2 linked regions of the Novipirellula caenicola genome follow. Each later gene encodes a partner of the first gene's protein in a complex. Links are inferred from orthologs where the notes say so. Each region holds a gene or a part of one and is shown in the gene's direction. Other genes may lie near its edges.

Region 1 (7,532 bases):
CAAACACATTCGTCCCAACCCGATCACCGTGGGGGCTAGGATGATCCAGCAAAGCATGACCGAGCGAGCGAACTCTTGACCGTAGCGAGTGGCAAATGCTAACAACGCGAGCACCAAGACGGTCATGCTCCAAGCGCCCGCGATGCTGGACATTTCCATGTTGGCCGACCCCGCGTGCGATCTGCGGTACAACCCGGTCAAGTGGCCGGTCAGCAAGAACACGATCACGGCAATCAAACCCATCGCCAACGTGGTGTCGTCGACCCAGCCACGCGCGATCCATTTGACGGTCGCCAACGATGCGATCACGCCAGCAGCATCAAGACACGGTTGAAAGAAATCCCACCAATGGCGGTGAGGAAGAATGGGTAACCGCATGAATCAATTCCGGTCGATTAGGGCGTCTCGAATTTTGTGCAAAAGGCCGCGTGACGTGTGAAAACGAAGACGCTTTCTTCACGATGGCGACGCTACAAAACCCTAGCTCAACGATTGATCGAACCAGTCAAAACCGAGGTCTAACCAGGTCGCTTGGTGTGTCAAAGCGCCACAACTAATTCGCTCTACACCGGTTTTAGCGATCTCGGCAATCGTATCGATCGTGACATTGCCCGAGGCTTCGAGTTCGACCGCGGAATTTTGCTGGTCGCGAATCGCCACGGCTTCACGCAGCGATTCGAGCGAGAAATTATCAAGCAAGATAATGTCGGGATTTGTTGAAATCACGTCGCGAAATTGCTCGAGTGAATCGACTTCGATCTCAACCATCGTTGGCGCTACCAAGTGTTCCACATTGGCACCCCGCCACTGAATCGCTTTTTTCGCGGCCGTGCTGGCAGCAATCGGTCCCGACGAATCGCCTGCCAACGCCAAATGGTTGTCTTTGATCAAGAACCCGTCGTGCAAACCGCTGCGGTGGTTATGGCCTCCACCGCACCCGACGGCGTACTTTTCCAGCAACCGCCAACCCGGTGTGGTTTTACGAGTGTCGTACAATCGTGACCTAGTCGATGCGATCACTTCGGCGTAACGCCGGGTCTGTGTTGCGACTCCGCACATCCGGCTGAGGATATTCAAAATCGTTCGCTCGCAAGTCAACAAGTCACGTGCATTGCCGGTCAAGCGTGCAATCGATTGACCGGCGACCAAATCCGATCCATCCTCTTGCAAACACGTGACTTCCAATGATGCATCAAATTCATCCACAATCCACGGCAGCGTCGCTAGTCCCGCGCAGACGCCCTCGCCGCGAGGCACGATTTCGCAACCGCCTTGGCGATCGGCGTCGATCAAGCAGACCGTCGTCCAGTCCATTGCATCACGGAGGTCTTCGGCGATCGAAAGTCGAACCAACATTCGCAAATCATTTTCGAGCAGCGAGTCAGCTTCGACGCGGGGATAATCAGTCATCGATGTACGTCCAGGGTTCGATTCGTGTTAATGGTTGGGGGGCAAGCGGAATGTGCCATCTACTTTCGCACTAACCGGGTGGTATTTATAGCGGAGTGGCGCGAGCCGCCCGGTCTAATTCGAACGCGTTACTCGCCGCAACCGGACGGCTCGCGCCGTGCCGCTACTAAAGTAGATGACATTGGGCTCGCGGACGGTGGCAAGCGATGTTGTCGATCGATCGTGCGATCGCATCACAGCAAGCTCGCTAGCATTGTAGCGTTTTTGCCAAAAAGTGGACCTGCCGTCGAAGTGATGCGTTGTTTTCGTCCGGCTCGATCGCGGATAATGAGCGAACCGTAACTCGATATTAATCTCGGATCGATGAATCCAATTCCCCCAACCCCCACGCGGCATTCGCCTCTGCTGCAGCCCTCGGTGCAGTGGACATTAGCGGTGGTTTTGTTGGTTTGTTTTGGGATGTTGGGCGGGCGGATTGCCATGCATCACGAATTGCCGCGGGCCGAGCCCCGCCGTGATGCGGACGCAAAACTACTGTGCTTGGACGTCAATGCCGCGGCCGAACATGAATTGTCGCTGCTGCCGACGGTCGGCCCGGTGCTTGCCAAACGCATCGTCCAGGATCGTCAACAGCGTGGGCGATTTGAATCGGTCGAGGATCTCCGCCGCGTACCGGGGATCGGTCCCAAAACCATTGCCGAGATTGCTGAGTACTGCTGTGTCGAGGTCGCTTCGCCGCAAGATGAAATCGCTCCCCCGCATGAGGCGATCGCGACGAACCAACAGTAAACGCCATCCTCAAACACCGCGAATTGTGGCGTTTCGCAGTCCCTCGCTCACGCGTTCTGAAATGACGCTGTTGTCGTTTCTGCCGGCAAATCACAACCCGACGCGTCAGCGAGGGACCGAATCATGATCGAGATTCCCTCGCTAACGCTTCGGGTTGTGATGAACGCTTTGCTTCAGAACTCACATGTCGGGTTCTGATTTTCAAGGCCGGACCATCGTCGTTTTCGCGGTTCTTCGTTACAGTGAAGCGGTCAACGCATGTCACCATGACCGCCTGTGGAACGATCCATGACGTCCAAATCAAAAAAGCTTCCCCGCGCCGAATTTCACCTCAATCAGCCGTTTCCGCCTGCGGGAGACCAACCGCAAGCGATTGCAGAGCTGACGCGAGGGTTTTTGGCGGGGCGGTCCGCTCAAACCTTGCTCGGAGCGACCGGCACGGGCAAGACGTTTACGATGGCCAACGTGATCGCCAATCTGGGCCGCCCTGCGCTGATCCTCAGCCACAACAAAACCCTGGCCGCTCAGCTGTACGGCGAATTTCGCGAATTCTTTCCCGAGAACGCGGTTCACTATTTCGTAAGCTATTACGACTACTATCAACCCGAAGCCTACATCCCCCAGCGTGATGTCTATATCGAAAAGGATTCGTCGATCAACGAAGAGATCGACCGGCTACGTTTGGCGACGACAAGTTCATTGGTCAGCCGCCGTGACGTCGTGATCGTCGCATCGGTCAGCAGTATTTACGGATTGGGATCGCCCGAGGATTACAAGCAGTTGATCGTTTCGCTTCAAAAGGGCGAAAAGACGCGACGCGACCACTTGTTGCTGAAGTTTGTTGACGTGCTCTACGAACGCAATGACGTGGCATTTGAACGTGGCAAGTTTCGCGTCCGCGGCGACAGCATCGAGCTGTGGCCGAGCTACGAAGAATTCGCTTATCGAATCGAAATGTGGGGTGACGAGATTGAACAAATCTCGCTGATCAACCCTGTGTCGGGCGAGACAATCAAAACGGTCGATAGTCTCTACATCTATCCCGCCAAACATTTTGTGATGCCCGAAAATCGTATTCAAAATGCGATTCGTTCGATCCGCGAAGAATTGACGCAGCAGGTCGAACTGTTTCAACAGCGAGGCAAGCTGCTCGAGGCCCAGCGGATCTCGGCTCGCACGCGGTTTGATCTGGAAATGCTTAGCGAAGTTGGGCATTGTCCAGGGATTGAAAACTACAGTCGTCCGCTGTCGGGCAAGCCGCCTGGTGCGACCCCCGATACCTTGTACGACTTTTTTCCCGACGACTTTATTACGTTTGTCGACGAGTCGCATGTGACGGTTTCGCAAGTTCGGGCAATGTACGCCGGAGACCGCAGCCGAAAAACAACCCTCGTCGAACATGGATTCCGTTTGCCGAGTGCGTTAGACAACCGCCCGCTGAAATTCGAAGAATGGGAAGAGCGAACGGGGCAGATTTGTTTCGTTAGTGCAACGCCCGCCGAGTACGAATTGAACCGTACCGGAGGCGAGGTGGTTGAACAGATCATTCGGCCCACCGGTTTGCTCGATCCCGTTGTCGAGGTGATTCCGGCGCGAGGCCAAGTGAATCACTTGCTAAACGAGATCCGCATCCGCGCCGAGAAAAATGAACGTGTGCTGGTGACCGCGTTGACAAAGCGGTTGGCCGAAGACCTTTCCACGTTCTTTCAAGAACAAAACGTGCGTTGTCGTTGGTTACACAGCGAACTCAATGCGTTCGAACGTGTTGATTTGCTGCAGGAACTTCGCACCGGTCGCTTCGATTGTTTGGTCGGTGTCAACTTATTGCGAGAAGGCCTGGATTTGCCCGAAGTCTCGTTAGTGGCCATCTTGGATGCCGATAAAGAGGGCTTTCTGCGTAGCGAAACCAGTTTGATCCAAACGATCGGACGCGCCGCTCGGAATGCGAATTCGAAGGTCATTCTGTACGCCGACAAAGTGACGGCATCGATGCAGATGGCGATCGAAGAAACGAGCCGCCGACGAAAGATCCAAGAAGAGTACAACGCCAAACACGGGATCGTTCCCCAGACCATCTTGAAATCGATTCGGACGGGAATCGATTCCGATGCTGCAAAACGCAAGAAAGAGACGGCGCTGGCAAAAAGCGAGGCCGAGACGGTTTACATCACATTGGAATATGTCGAAGCACTCGAGCGTGAAATGTTGTCAGCTGCCGAGGATCTCGAGTTCGAGCGAGCCGCGTCGCTGCGTGACCGGGTGCTGCAGTTGAAAGAGAACATCGGCAAACCGATCTCGGAAGTCGAGTTCACGACCAAAAGCGAAGCGACCGGAATCCAAAAGAAACGTCGCAAAGGCGTCAAGGGAGCCGGCCGTAAAAACGTCCCCCGTCCCAATCGCGGGTAAGGGGGTAGGCTCGAACTTGCTTCACTCACTCGGGCTGACGGCGACACTCCGAAACTCGCGTCGCTCCGCTATAAAAACCACTCAGTTTGGGCCAAAGTCGATGGCATTGGCCGCGTGGCGTTCGGCGGTAAATCAATGATCGTGATACCCATTCGTCCCCAAAGCCTTTCGCTGCTTGGTGTATAGACTTTTGGTCTGATTCGGTCGCATTCCTGTGGGCGAGCCATTAAAATTGATGGGGCGTTACCTGCCAAAAACGTTCGTCGACCCCATCCCTCGACCTTTAACGCCTGCGGTTCGAACTGACACATCGCCGCCAATTCGAATCGCTGTCGACCGGGCTGCCGAGCGTCTTTCGCGGGTTTCCTGCGTTCCCCGCGTTTCCAGAGGGGGCGAATCAATTTCTCCGCAAGTCATCGTGAGGTCTCTAGTGAATTTCGTAATGAGTCGATTTTGGTTGTGCGTCGGTTTGGTTTCATCTGCGACGATCACGTTGGCCGAGGAATCCAATCGTTTGCCGACCATCGATCTTTCCGGAGAAACCGAACGTCAACTCGTGATCGCCGAGGGCACACCGCAAACCTACCAAGGACACCCCACGACGCTGAAATTGCCTGGCAGCGACACGCTGTTTTGTGTGTGGTGTATCAACCATGGGGGGGCGGCGGGGCCGATGGCGCGAAGCGACAATGGTGGACGAAGTTGGGTGCGTCTGGATTCCACACTGCCACCCGGATTTTCAACGCATCAAAATTGTCCCAGCATCTATCGCATGGTGGACCCGCAAGGAGTCGCCCGGTTGTGGGTGTTTTCAGCTGCACTGGGTAAACGAGGCGGCCCTGGGATGCCAAGCATCATGAGTGAAGACGATGGCAAGACGTGGAAGGAAATGCCGCCGCTCGGTTTTCCCTGTGTGATGACGTTTAGCAGCGTGATTCGGCTAAACGATGGACGCTACCTTGGACTCTATCACAAAGGCCCCGACGGCCAAGACCGAACCCCACTCAATGTGTTGCAGTCGATCTCGTCCGATGGAGGGATGACTTGGTCGGATCCCAAAGTGGTTGCGGCCGTGGACGGTAAAAATCCATGCGAACCGTTCGTGCTACGATCACCCGATGGAAACGAACTGTGCTGTTTGATGCGTGAAAATACCCACACCGGCAACAGTTTGATGATGTTCTCTCAAGACGAAGGCGAAACGTGGAGCGAGCCGGTCGATACCGCTTGGGGGGTGACGGGGGATCGCCATATGGGCATCCAAGCTGCCGATGGACGCTGGGTCATCGCGTTTCGCGATCAAGCCCCCAGCAGCAAAACGAAGGGGCACTTTGTCGCTTGGGTGGGCACCTATGACGACATCAAACACGGACGCCCCGGCCAATATCGGATCAAGCTACTACACAACCACGCACGCAATGTTTTCGACTGTGGCTATCCAGGACTCGAGCGTCTAAGCGATGGCACCCTCTACGCAACGACCTACATCAAGTATCGCCCAGGGCCCGAGAAACACTCGGTCGTCAGCACGCGTTTTCAGCTGTCTGAAATCGACAAACGGGTGGATTCGCAGTAGGCACTGTCTGAGAACGCATCCGAGGCGGAAACTTGGCAGCGGAATTCGTTAACGGCTTGTTGTTTTAGTCGTACGATGGACTTCCTAGTCCGTCGAATACACCATTGACGGACTAGAAACTTCATTAAATCAACAAACCGTTAACGACTTGTTGATTTATTGAGCCGTGACGCGTCAGCGGCCGGGTCCCACGCGGTACCCGGTGCCTTACGACCCACGGCTCACTATTGCAATTCGCATTTGGACTAAAGCAACAAGCCGTTGACGATTTCCGCTACGGCATTTAGACAGAGCCTAGTACGTTTGTATTCTTAGTTTGCGTATTGTAGGCGAGGGTCGTCCAAACCGAGTCGTTTCATTTTCTTGTACAGCGTGGTGCGGTTGATGTCCAACGCGTCTGCCGTGGCGGCTCGATTCCAGTGGTGGGAACGTAGCGATTGCAGGATGATTTCACGCTCTGGAGCTTCCAAGGCTTCACGGAGTGTTTTGCCATCGATCTGCCCAATCGCGTGGTTGACGCGGTTGGGCGTGCTGGTCCCTGGACTGGCAAAAACCACATCGGACGTTCGCCCAGTTACCTCGGGTGGCAGATCGTCGATCGTCAACACCGGTCCTCGGCCAAGCAAGACCGCACGTTCGACAATGTTTTCGAGTTGACGCACGTTCCCCGGCCAATTGTAGCTTTGTAGCGCCGCGATCGCCTCGCGGTCAAACCCTTCGATCTCTCGGCCACACGACTCCGCTGCTTCGGTGAGGAAATGGTCCACCAATAAGGTGACGTCGCCGGGGCGTTCACGTAGCGGTGGCAGAACAATGTTCACCACATTGATTCGGTAGTACAAATCCTGGCGGAACGCGCCACTGGTTACCGCGCCGGTCAGATCTTCGTTAGTAGCCAGAATAACGCGAGTGTCGACCGAGTGGGTTTCGTTGCCTCCGAGCGGCTCGAATTTGAATTCTTGCAATACACGCAGCAGCTTGACTTGCATTGCCGGAGTTGCCGTTGCGATTTCGTCCAAGAACAACGTCCCACCGTCGGCCATATCGAATTTGCCAAGCTTGTCATGGTTGGCGCCGGTGAATGCGCCTGAAACATGGCCGAACAACTCGCTTTCTAGCAGCGTGTCGGGCAACGCCCCGCAAGCAACTTCGACAAAGGGGCCATTTCGCCGCGAGCTACGAGCATGGATCGCGCGAGCAATCATGCTTTTGCCGGTGCCGTTTTCGCCGGTGATCAACACCGAGGCCCGGGCGTCCGCCACACTGTCAATGACATCAAATACCTTCAGCATTCGATAATCGTGACTGAGGATGTTTTCCATTCCGCTGCGGCGGTCCAGCTGCAAACGTA
Region 2 (7,671 bases), on another replicon or contig:
CAGTGGAACACCAGAACGGATTGGTTCGTCAAAGCCAATGACCAAACGCGTTCCCTGTTGTTGGTACACAGGGTCGGCCGCGTGAAAAATGGGTTGGGGAGAGGTTCGATCGAGGACGACTTCAAACTCGCAACGAAAACCGGATTCTCGATCGCGAAGTTCGATCGTCTGCACTCCATCGGTAAGCGGTGCCCCCAATGCGGATTCGATCATGGTCGACGTCAGTAAAAAATCTTCACCATCATCGACCATCAGCAACTGACTGATTGCCAGGTCGTTGATTAGCACTTGAAGCTCATTGATCCCCCGAGTTCGCACCTGCAATCCCAACTCCTGTGTCACCAAATCGTACCGTTGCTCGCCGTCACCGCCAGAGTCGTCAATCAGTTTTGCTGCAATCGTAGGAGATTGCCGATCAAGGTGGTTAACGATCCGCAACGCGTCGAGTGGCGTGACATGATTGTCACCGCTAACGTCAGCAAACACGCCGGTGGCTTTGACCGACTCATCCGCTGCGGCGTGCCCGGTTTGCAAAATGCCGATCACGTCGCGGGCATCCTGTGCATCGACCGCAAGATCGATATTTACGTCCAACGGTTGGTAGGGTGATTGCAAGCCAACGGCAAGCAGCATCCGATCCTCTAGACTTTGATAGCGAGGTTGCCGATGTCCGTATCGAATTTGCTTGCGATTCATGATGGTTCGCATTCGAATATCTCATCACCATCCAAAACGCCGAGATCATTGTGCGGAAAGCGGGTTCCGCGATTGGAAGACGAGGCTTGATGTAGTAACAAGTTGAACGTTAAGCCAGAATCGTTCATGTTACACCTTCACTTTATTGATTGCACAAATCTTAACCGTTTGCACGTCCAGTCATCGTATTGTCGCGACCTCGGTGCCAACTAGCTGATACAACTTTGCAATTTTTGATCGTGCAGGCAAGAGCTAGTTTACTTACCCGAAGATGCCGACGATTAACTCGAGTCGATTTCCGATCGATGGCATCGGCCATGCGAGCTCCGCTACAGCAGTAATCGATACCTCTCACGGCTCATGGGCTAAGGCTCGCGTTTGGCCAGCCACAGCCAAACGCCAGCTGTTTCATCGCGATTACCTCCGCCCGACACATGCTCGGCCAGCGTGGCGATCAGCTTTCCGCTATCGGAGTCCCACAATTTGCCCACACTGTCGAGTCCACCGGAGGCAAGCATCCGGCCATCGGGGCGAATACGCCACCACCACTACACAATCGTTGTGCCCTTGCGCTCTCCATTTGACTCGGCGTCCCTTGCGATCGACGACACGCAGCTTGGAACCAACCAGCGCGGCAACCGAAAATCCATCGGGGCTTAAGGCGAGCGAACGAAAACCGATACAATAGTTTACAGCAGACGACTTGGACGGTGGTTATCTCCAGATCATTGCGTTGTCATTTTTTGCGGACAGGTTGGGCCAATTCATTCGCCGAGGATAGGATCGCTCTTACTGAGACTGAATTAACACTATGGCAAAAGTTCCGTATCATATCCAAGACTCGGATGCTTTTGGTCTCTTGATTGAGCGAACAATCCAAGACCCGGCAATAGTCTCGCCAGCGGTGAGACAAAAGCGTCCGACGGCGAAAACAAATTTCGGAGATTACGACATCTCAATTTTTCTGTCGCATCAATATTGCTGTCGATACCAATGGCAGCAGAACGGATTCACCGGTTTGCGTCAGAGACACATGAAATCAGTGGCAAGATTATTCCGCGAGTGCATACGATACTGCCGAACGAGCTTCTGCGAAATTTTTCCGCCGTAAAAGGAGAGAACACCGCGGCGGTTTTGTGCTGCCCACTCGATTCGCGTTCATTCGCGTGATTCGCGGGCCAACCGACTGCGGGATCGCTGAGGACTGGGGCCTGCCAGTGGCCGACGCCAACGGGCATCTCACGAAAATCGCCCCGCTGCTGATCACAAATGCGGCTGGCAAGAATTCAAACCGTCGCTAAACCGGGCTGAGAATTTTTCATCAGCTGGCCCATCAAGCGAGTTCAGAACCGAGGATCGGGCCCCGCCCGCAGAACTGCCATTCCTACAGGAAACAGCACAGCAACCGTCGACACAAAAGGCAACGGAACGGCCAGACACTAAGAAAAATTTTCTTGAGTCCACGTCGACGCACAAAAAAAGCCATAAACCTTGGCGGTTCATGGCTTCTCGGCAAGTACACCCCAGAGGATTCGAACCTCTAACCTTCGGTTCCGTAGACCGATGCTCTATCCAATTGAGCTAGGGGTGCTCGCTGATCCGTTGAAGGACCTCCCAGTGGGTTGCCCTCTTCAGATGACAGGGATTCTAGCAATCAGGTTCGTGGCCGCAAGCCCTATCTGAACCCAATTTTTTTCATTCTTCTTCGAGCACCGCGTGCTCCTGCAATTCTTCGATTGAGGCAAACTCTAACGCGCTGATGTGACTCGCTTCGAGCACCACTGGCGGCGCTTTGCCTGCGTCATACGCCTCCTTCCACCTGGCAGCACACAAACACCAGCGGTCACCGGGACGCAATCCGGGAAATCGGAACATCGGGTTCGGAGTGCTCAGATCATTGCCTCGCGATCGACTGAATTCCAAAAATTCGGCCGTCATCTTGGCGCAAATGACGTGTAACCCCGAATCAGACGCTCCGGTGTTACAGCATCCGTCGCGGTAAAACCCGGTTAGTGGATCGGTACTGCAGCTGGCGAGTTCGCCGCCTAAAACGTTTTTTCCAGCCATTGATGCCTTTTTCCCATGCGTTTGATCGTCAAATTACATCCGCAGCGAATGCAGTCGGACAGTCCATTCTAACCATTCTATCTTACCAAGTCTCTGTAGCGGGGGATGCCTCATGCTCGCTGGCATTGGGCCCCCGTTCCTAAAAAAAATGCATCGCCTCGGCTGATTCCTATCGCCTGCAATGGCGAACCGACGCGGACTCGATCGCAAGTTTGAATTCGGCAGTGCAACGGCCACGGTGTAGCCACTGTTACCAAGAGTCCGTTTTTTCATCGCTCGTGCTCACCCCCCGGCCGAAGTTTTGAAGTCGCGTTTTTATCCCAACCCGACGCGTAAGTTTTGCAGTTGCGAGTTTTTCACAACCCGAAGCGTGAGCGAAGGAATCTCGATATTTTCTCGGTTCCTCGCTGACGCGTCGGGTTGGGATATGCCGGGAAAAACGACAACAGCGCAGCCTCCAATGGCCGAAGCGGAGCTGATCTGCGGGTGGCCGGCGAAGCGGACGCGTGGGGACACTAACGCAGATTTGCCAGAGTCGGTATCATGAGGCGTCAAAGGAACGTGTCGCCGTTTCCCTTCTCTGTTTCAACCCCGGCTCTGTATTTCACGCCGGTTTGTTTCCCGCCTCTTCCGTCCCGGCTTTTCTATCTCGAGATTTCTGACATGGACGCCATCCTCAAAGGACTGACCGAGTCTCAAAAGCAAGCGGTCACGCACATCGATGGACCGCTATTGATCTTGGCCGGCCCTGGTTCAGGAAAGACTCGCGTGGTCACGCACCGCATCGCTTACATGATTTCGCAAGGAGTCTCGCCTTCGCAAATCGCTGCGGTGACGTTTACCAACAAGGCGGCGGACGAAATGCGAGCTCGTGTCGGCCAATTGGCACCGGGCCAGCCTGTTTGGATGGGAACGTTCCACCGTTTCTGCGCCCAATTGCTTCGTCGCTACGCGTCGTTGGTCGGATTGGCCGAAAATTATTCGATCTATGACACTGCGGATTCGAAGCAGGCGATGAAGCGGGCGATCGCCGCTGCCAACGTTTCGACCAGCCATACGTCGCCCGAACAAATCACCTCGATCATCAGTAGCGCCAAAAACCGCTTGGTCACGCCGGAGATGATGTTGTCGGCGTCCAGCCGGACCGGGGATGCGGTTGCCGCAAAAGTCTATCCGGTGTACCAGCAGCAATTGCTGACGGCCAACGCCGTTGATTTTGACGATCTGTTGTTCCATGTCGCAATCATGTTGCGAAACAATCCCGAACTACGCGAGGATTTGGATGCACGTTTCCGGTACATCTTGGTTGACGAATACCAAGACACGAACTTGGCCCAATACGCGATCGTCCGTGGGTTGTCGATCAACAATGCGAACCTCGCGGTGACCGGTGACCCGGATCAATCGATCTACGGATGGCGCGGTGCGGATTTGAACAACATCCTCGACTTCGAAAAGGATTACCCGTCGGTCACCACAGTTCGTTTGGAACAGAACTATCGCAGCACACCTAACATCTTGCGTGTTGCGGACCAGTTGATTCGGCATAACCAAAAGCGAAAACAAAAAGATCTGTACACCCACAATCCCGAAGGCGATCCGGTCGTTTTGAGGATGTACGAAGACGGGTACCAGGAAGCCGACGGGATCGCGGACGAAATCGCCAACGCGATTCGAGTCGAAGGGATGCGGCCGCGTGATTTTGCGGTGCTGTGCCGAATGAATGCGCTGACACGTTCGTTAGAGCATTCGATGCGAAGCCGTGGTTTGCCTTACCAAATCATCAACGGCGTCGAATTCTATCAGCGGAAAGAGATCAAGGATCTGCTGGCGTACCTGCACTTGATCAATAACCCCAGCCACGATGTCGCGTTCCAACGCGTCGTCAACGTGCCAACACGTGGCATCGGTGCGAAAACGGTCGAACGACTGCGACGCTATGCCGATGTGAACCAGGTGCCGATGTTGCAAGCGGCTCGCGATGTCTACCAAATCGAAGGGATCGCCAAGCGTTCGGCCACGTTTGTAACGCGTTTTGTCGAGTTGTATGATCGGCTGAGCAAGAAAGCGTCGGCGACGCTCGAAGACTTGCTGCGTTACTTGGTCGAAGAAACCAAATACGAGGCGTTCTTAGAAAAATCGTCGGTCGATCAGCAAGACAGCAGTGCAATTGGCAACGTCGATGAATTCATTTCCGCAGCGGTCGAATTCGACCGCCAGCATCCCGAAGATGGCACGTTAGAGGCCTTTTTGGAACAGGTGGCGTTGGTTTCGGACACGGACGCGTTCGAAGATTCCGACGACCGCGTGACGTTGATGACGCTGCATGCGGCGAAGGGACTCGAGTTTCCCTGCATCTATATCGTCGGGGTCGAACAAGGCTTGCTGCCGCATTCACGTTCGATGGATACCGATGCGGGGTTTGAAGAAGAACGTCGGTTGTTGTTCGTGGGAATCACGCGGGCGATGCAGCGGTTGCAGCTGAGCGTGTGCAAGCGGCGGACGGTGCGAGGGGACACCCGGCCGGCGGTACCGAGTCCATTTTTGAACGAATTGCCACTGGATGAACTGAGGAAAGTGGAAAGCACCGTGGACCGCGATTGGTTCGACGAGGATCCTGACGCCCACGGCGGCTATCCCGAGTCATGGGACTTGCCGGACGAAAGCGACGACACGCTCTTGGATGATGCCGGGCCGACGGTGCACGAGTCGGCCGCCAAGGCGTACGACGAAGTTTGCCAATTGCCCGAGGCGGAGATTGCCGAACGCGTCGAAAGCAAGAAACGAAAATCGGCTCAGGTGGCAGGTTTGAAGACCGCGGCCGATATGCTCAATGGAGGCGTCACGCCAGTCACCGCGTACCGCGAAGGAACGCTGGTGCGGCACATGGAATACGGCGAAGGCACGGTGGTTTCGATCACCGGTCGAGGCCCAAAGCGGACCGCGACGGTTCGCTTTGACGATGGCGAACATAATTTCCGTTTGGCGTTTGCCAAGTTGGAAGTGATCGAGGGGTAAACAGACGTCAAAACGTTGCGGAACGGGGGCTTAGTTTCTGGCGGGGCGGGCCAGGACGACATACGACTTGGTGGCGTGTTGGTTTGATCGAGAGGCGAATGAGATTGATGGACTGAGGGCCGATAGGCACCGGGTAGTGCGTGGGCCCGGCCGCTTACGCGTCTCGGCTCATCATTCGGCAAGCTGCCCGGGATTTGCGATGCCGTGAGGTTGATGGACGAAAGTCGTTGACGGCTTGTTGATTTAGTGAAGGTTCCTGCGGCAAGGGGGTGTAGGATGGACTTCCTAGTCCGTCAATGATGGATTCGACGGACTAGGAAGTCCATCGTACGACTAAAACAACAAGCCGTTGACGACTTTCGCTACGGAAGGGGGTGTGGACGAAAGTCTTGACGACTTCCGCTACGGGGAGTGTGTTGGGCGAGTCGAGGTGGGCTGTTGGTGAAATCAATGTGGTGGGCGGATCGGATTGAGTTTTGTAAATTTTGGCGAGCGATGGTGCCCGCAATCGCAATCGTCATTTATGTCCCTAACCATTTGAATCGAAGTTTGTCATGAGTGAAAACGAATTCGCCCCTACCGACGCCTTGGTCGGCGTGATCATGGGCAGCCGCAATGATTGGGACACAATGCGGGCGGCAGCCGATATTTTGGACGAGTTGCAGATCCCCAACGAACGATTGGTGGTATCGGCGCATCGGACGCCGACCCGCATGGTCAACTACGCAACCCAGGCGAGCCAGCGTGGATTGAAGGTCATTATCGCAGGAGCGGGCGGTGCTGCTCATTTGCCGGGGATGGTCGCCTCGGAAACCAATCTGCCAGTGATCGGAGTCCCCGTGCAAAGCCGAGCCCTGCAGGGACTCGATTCACTGTTGTCGATTGTGCAGATGCCCGGCGGCATTCCGGTTGCGACGATGTCGATTGGAACGTCCGGAGCCAAGAACGCAGGGCTGATGGCGGCGCGGATCTTGGCGTTGTCTGACGATGCGTTGGCAAAACGATTGGCCGAGTTTGTCGAGAAACAAACTGCCGCAGTACTCGAATCGGCGGAGCTATAGCATCAACGTGAACGAGACGAATTTGAAAAACGATCCCAATCCCGCGTCAAACGTGATGCTGCCCGGCAGCACCATTGGAATGGTGGGCGGTGGCCAATTGGGCCGCATGTTCGCCATCGCCGCGACTCAGATGGGTTACCAAGTGGTGGTGTTCTGCGAAACCGAGCAAGAGCCGGCAGCCCAGATCGCGCATCGCTGTGTCTTCGGACGGCTGAACAATATGGACGCGGTCGAGGCGTTCGCGAACCAGTGTGATGTGATCACGTTAGAGTTCGAGAATATACCCGAAGCAACGATTGCCAAGTGCCAACAGTACGCCCCCACCTACCCTTCGTCGGACGTGTTAGCGACGGCGCAAGATCGTTTGCGTGAAAAAAACACAATCCAAAACGCAGGACTTCCAGTCGCTCCGTTTGCGAAAGTCGTCGACGCAACATCATTGGCTGCCGCGGCAGACGCCGTGGGATTGCCGTTGATTTTAAAAACCGCTCGTAGCGGCTACGACGGCAAGGGGCAACATCGCATCAACACGCTTGCCGACGCAGTAAATGTCGATTGGTCGATGTGTGATGAATGGGTGGCCGAACAACTGATTGCATTCGATCGCGAAGTCTCGGTTGTGGTGGCTCGAACCGTCGACGGCCGGACGTCCACCTTCCCTATCTTTGAAAACGATCACGTCAACCACATCCTCGATGTGACCATGGTTCCAGCAACGTTGCCCGACAACGTTCAGCAACGGGCGCGTGAGATTGCGATCATGACTGCCGAAGCTCTCGACGTCGTGGGACTGTTGTGCGTGGAAATGTTTGTGCGACCCAGTGCCGAA

Evidence for each region. The genes of interacting proteins can lie anywhere in the genome.
Region 2: the proteins of uvrB (region 1) and ABEA92_RS19305 are in contact, whole or in part, in a crystal structure (PDB 7EGT), measured with the Thermus thermophilus proteins. The link is inferred for Novipirellula caenicola from one-to-one orthologs. Residues at the interface, in WP_096411307.1 of Thermus thermophilus: Glu23, Leu25, Arg26, Asp27, Gly28, Glu29, Arg30, Phe31, Arg55, Glu326, Asp327, Phe328, Glu379, Ser382, Gln383, His398, Gly400, Arg401; in WP_096412145.1 of Thermus thermophilus: His654, Arg656, Phe657, Gln666, Asp668, Glu669, Lys680, Arg681, Leu682, Ser683, Lys685, Tyr686, Ala687.

Annotation. Positions count from the first base shown.
Region 1 is NZ_BAABRO010000026.1:12,803-20,334, forward strand. The notes cover bases 2,157-5,046. They hold uvrB (excinuclease ABC subunit UvrB), read left to right. Parts: upstream 2,157-2,487; coding sequence 2,488-4,605; downstream 4,606-5,046. Other genes in these bases: ABEA92_RS28425 (ComEA family DNA-binding protein), read left to right, coding at 2,157-2,199. In the rest of the region: ABEA92_RS28415 (undecaprenyl-phosphate glucose phosphotransferase), read right to left, coding at 1-378; nadC (carboxylating nicotinate-nucleotide diphosphorylase), read right to left, coding at 481-1,410; more of ABEA92_RS28425, read left to right, coding at 1,774-2,156; ABEA92_RS28435 (sialidase family protein), read left to right, coding at 5,048-6,181; ABEA92_RS28440 (sigma-54-dependent transcriptional regulator), read right to left, coding at 6,493-7,532. UniProt on the Escherichia coli protein: The UvrABC repair system catalyzes the recognition and processing of DNA lesions. A damage recognition complex composed of 2 UvrA and 2 UvrB subunits scans DNA for abnormalities.
Region 2 is NZ_BAABRO010000010.1:292,749-300,419, forward strand. Bases 3,075-6,103 are described here. They hold ABEA92_RS19305 (ATP-dependent helicase), read left to right. Parts: upstream 3,075-3,426; coding sequence 3,427-5,781; downstream 5,782-6,103. In the rest of the region: ABEA92_RS19285 (DUF6851 domain-containing protein), read right to left, coding at 1-696; ABEA92_RS19290 (hypothetical protein), read right to left, coding at 1,062-1,214; ABEA92_RS19300 (DUF2237 family protein), read right to left, coding at 2,392-2,763; purE (5-(carboxyamino)imidazole ribonucleotide mutase), read left to right, coding at 6,336-6,842; ABEA92_RS19315 (5-(carboxyamino)imidazole ribonucleotide synthase), read left to right, coding at 6,898-7,671. UniProt on the Escherichia coli protein: A helicase with DNA-dependent ATPase activity. Unwinds DNA duplexes with 3'-5' polarity. Translocates on single-stranded DNA with 3'-5' polarity. Initiates unwinding more efficiently from a nicked substrate than double-stranded DNA.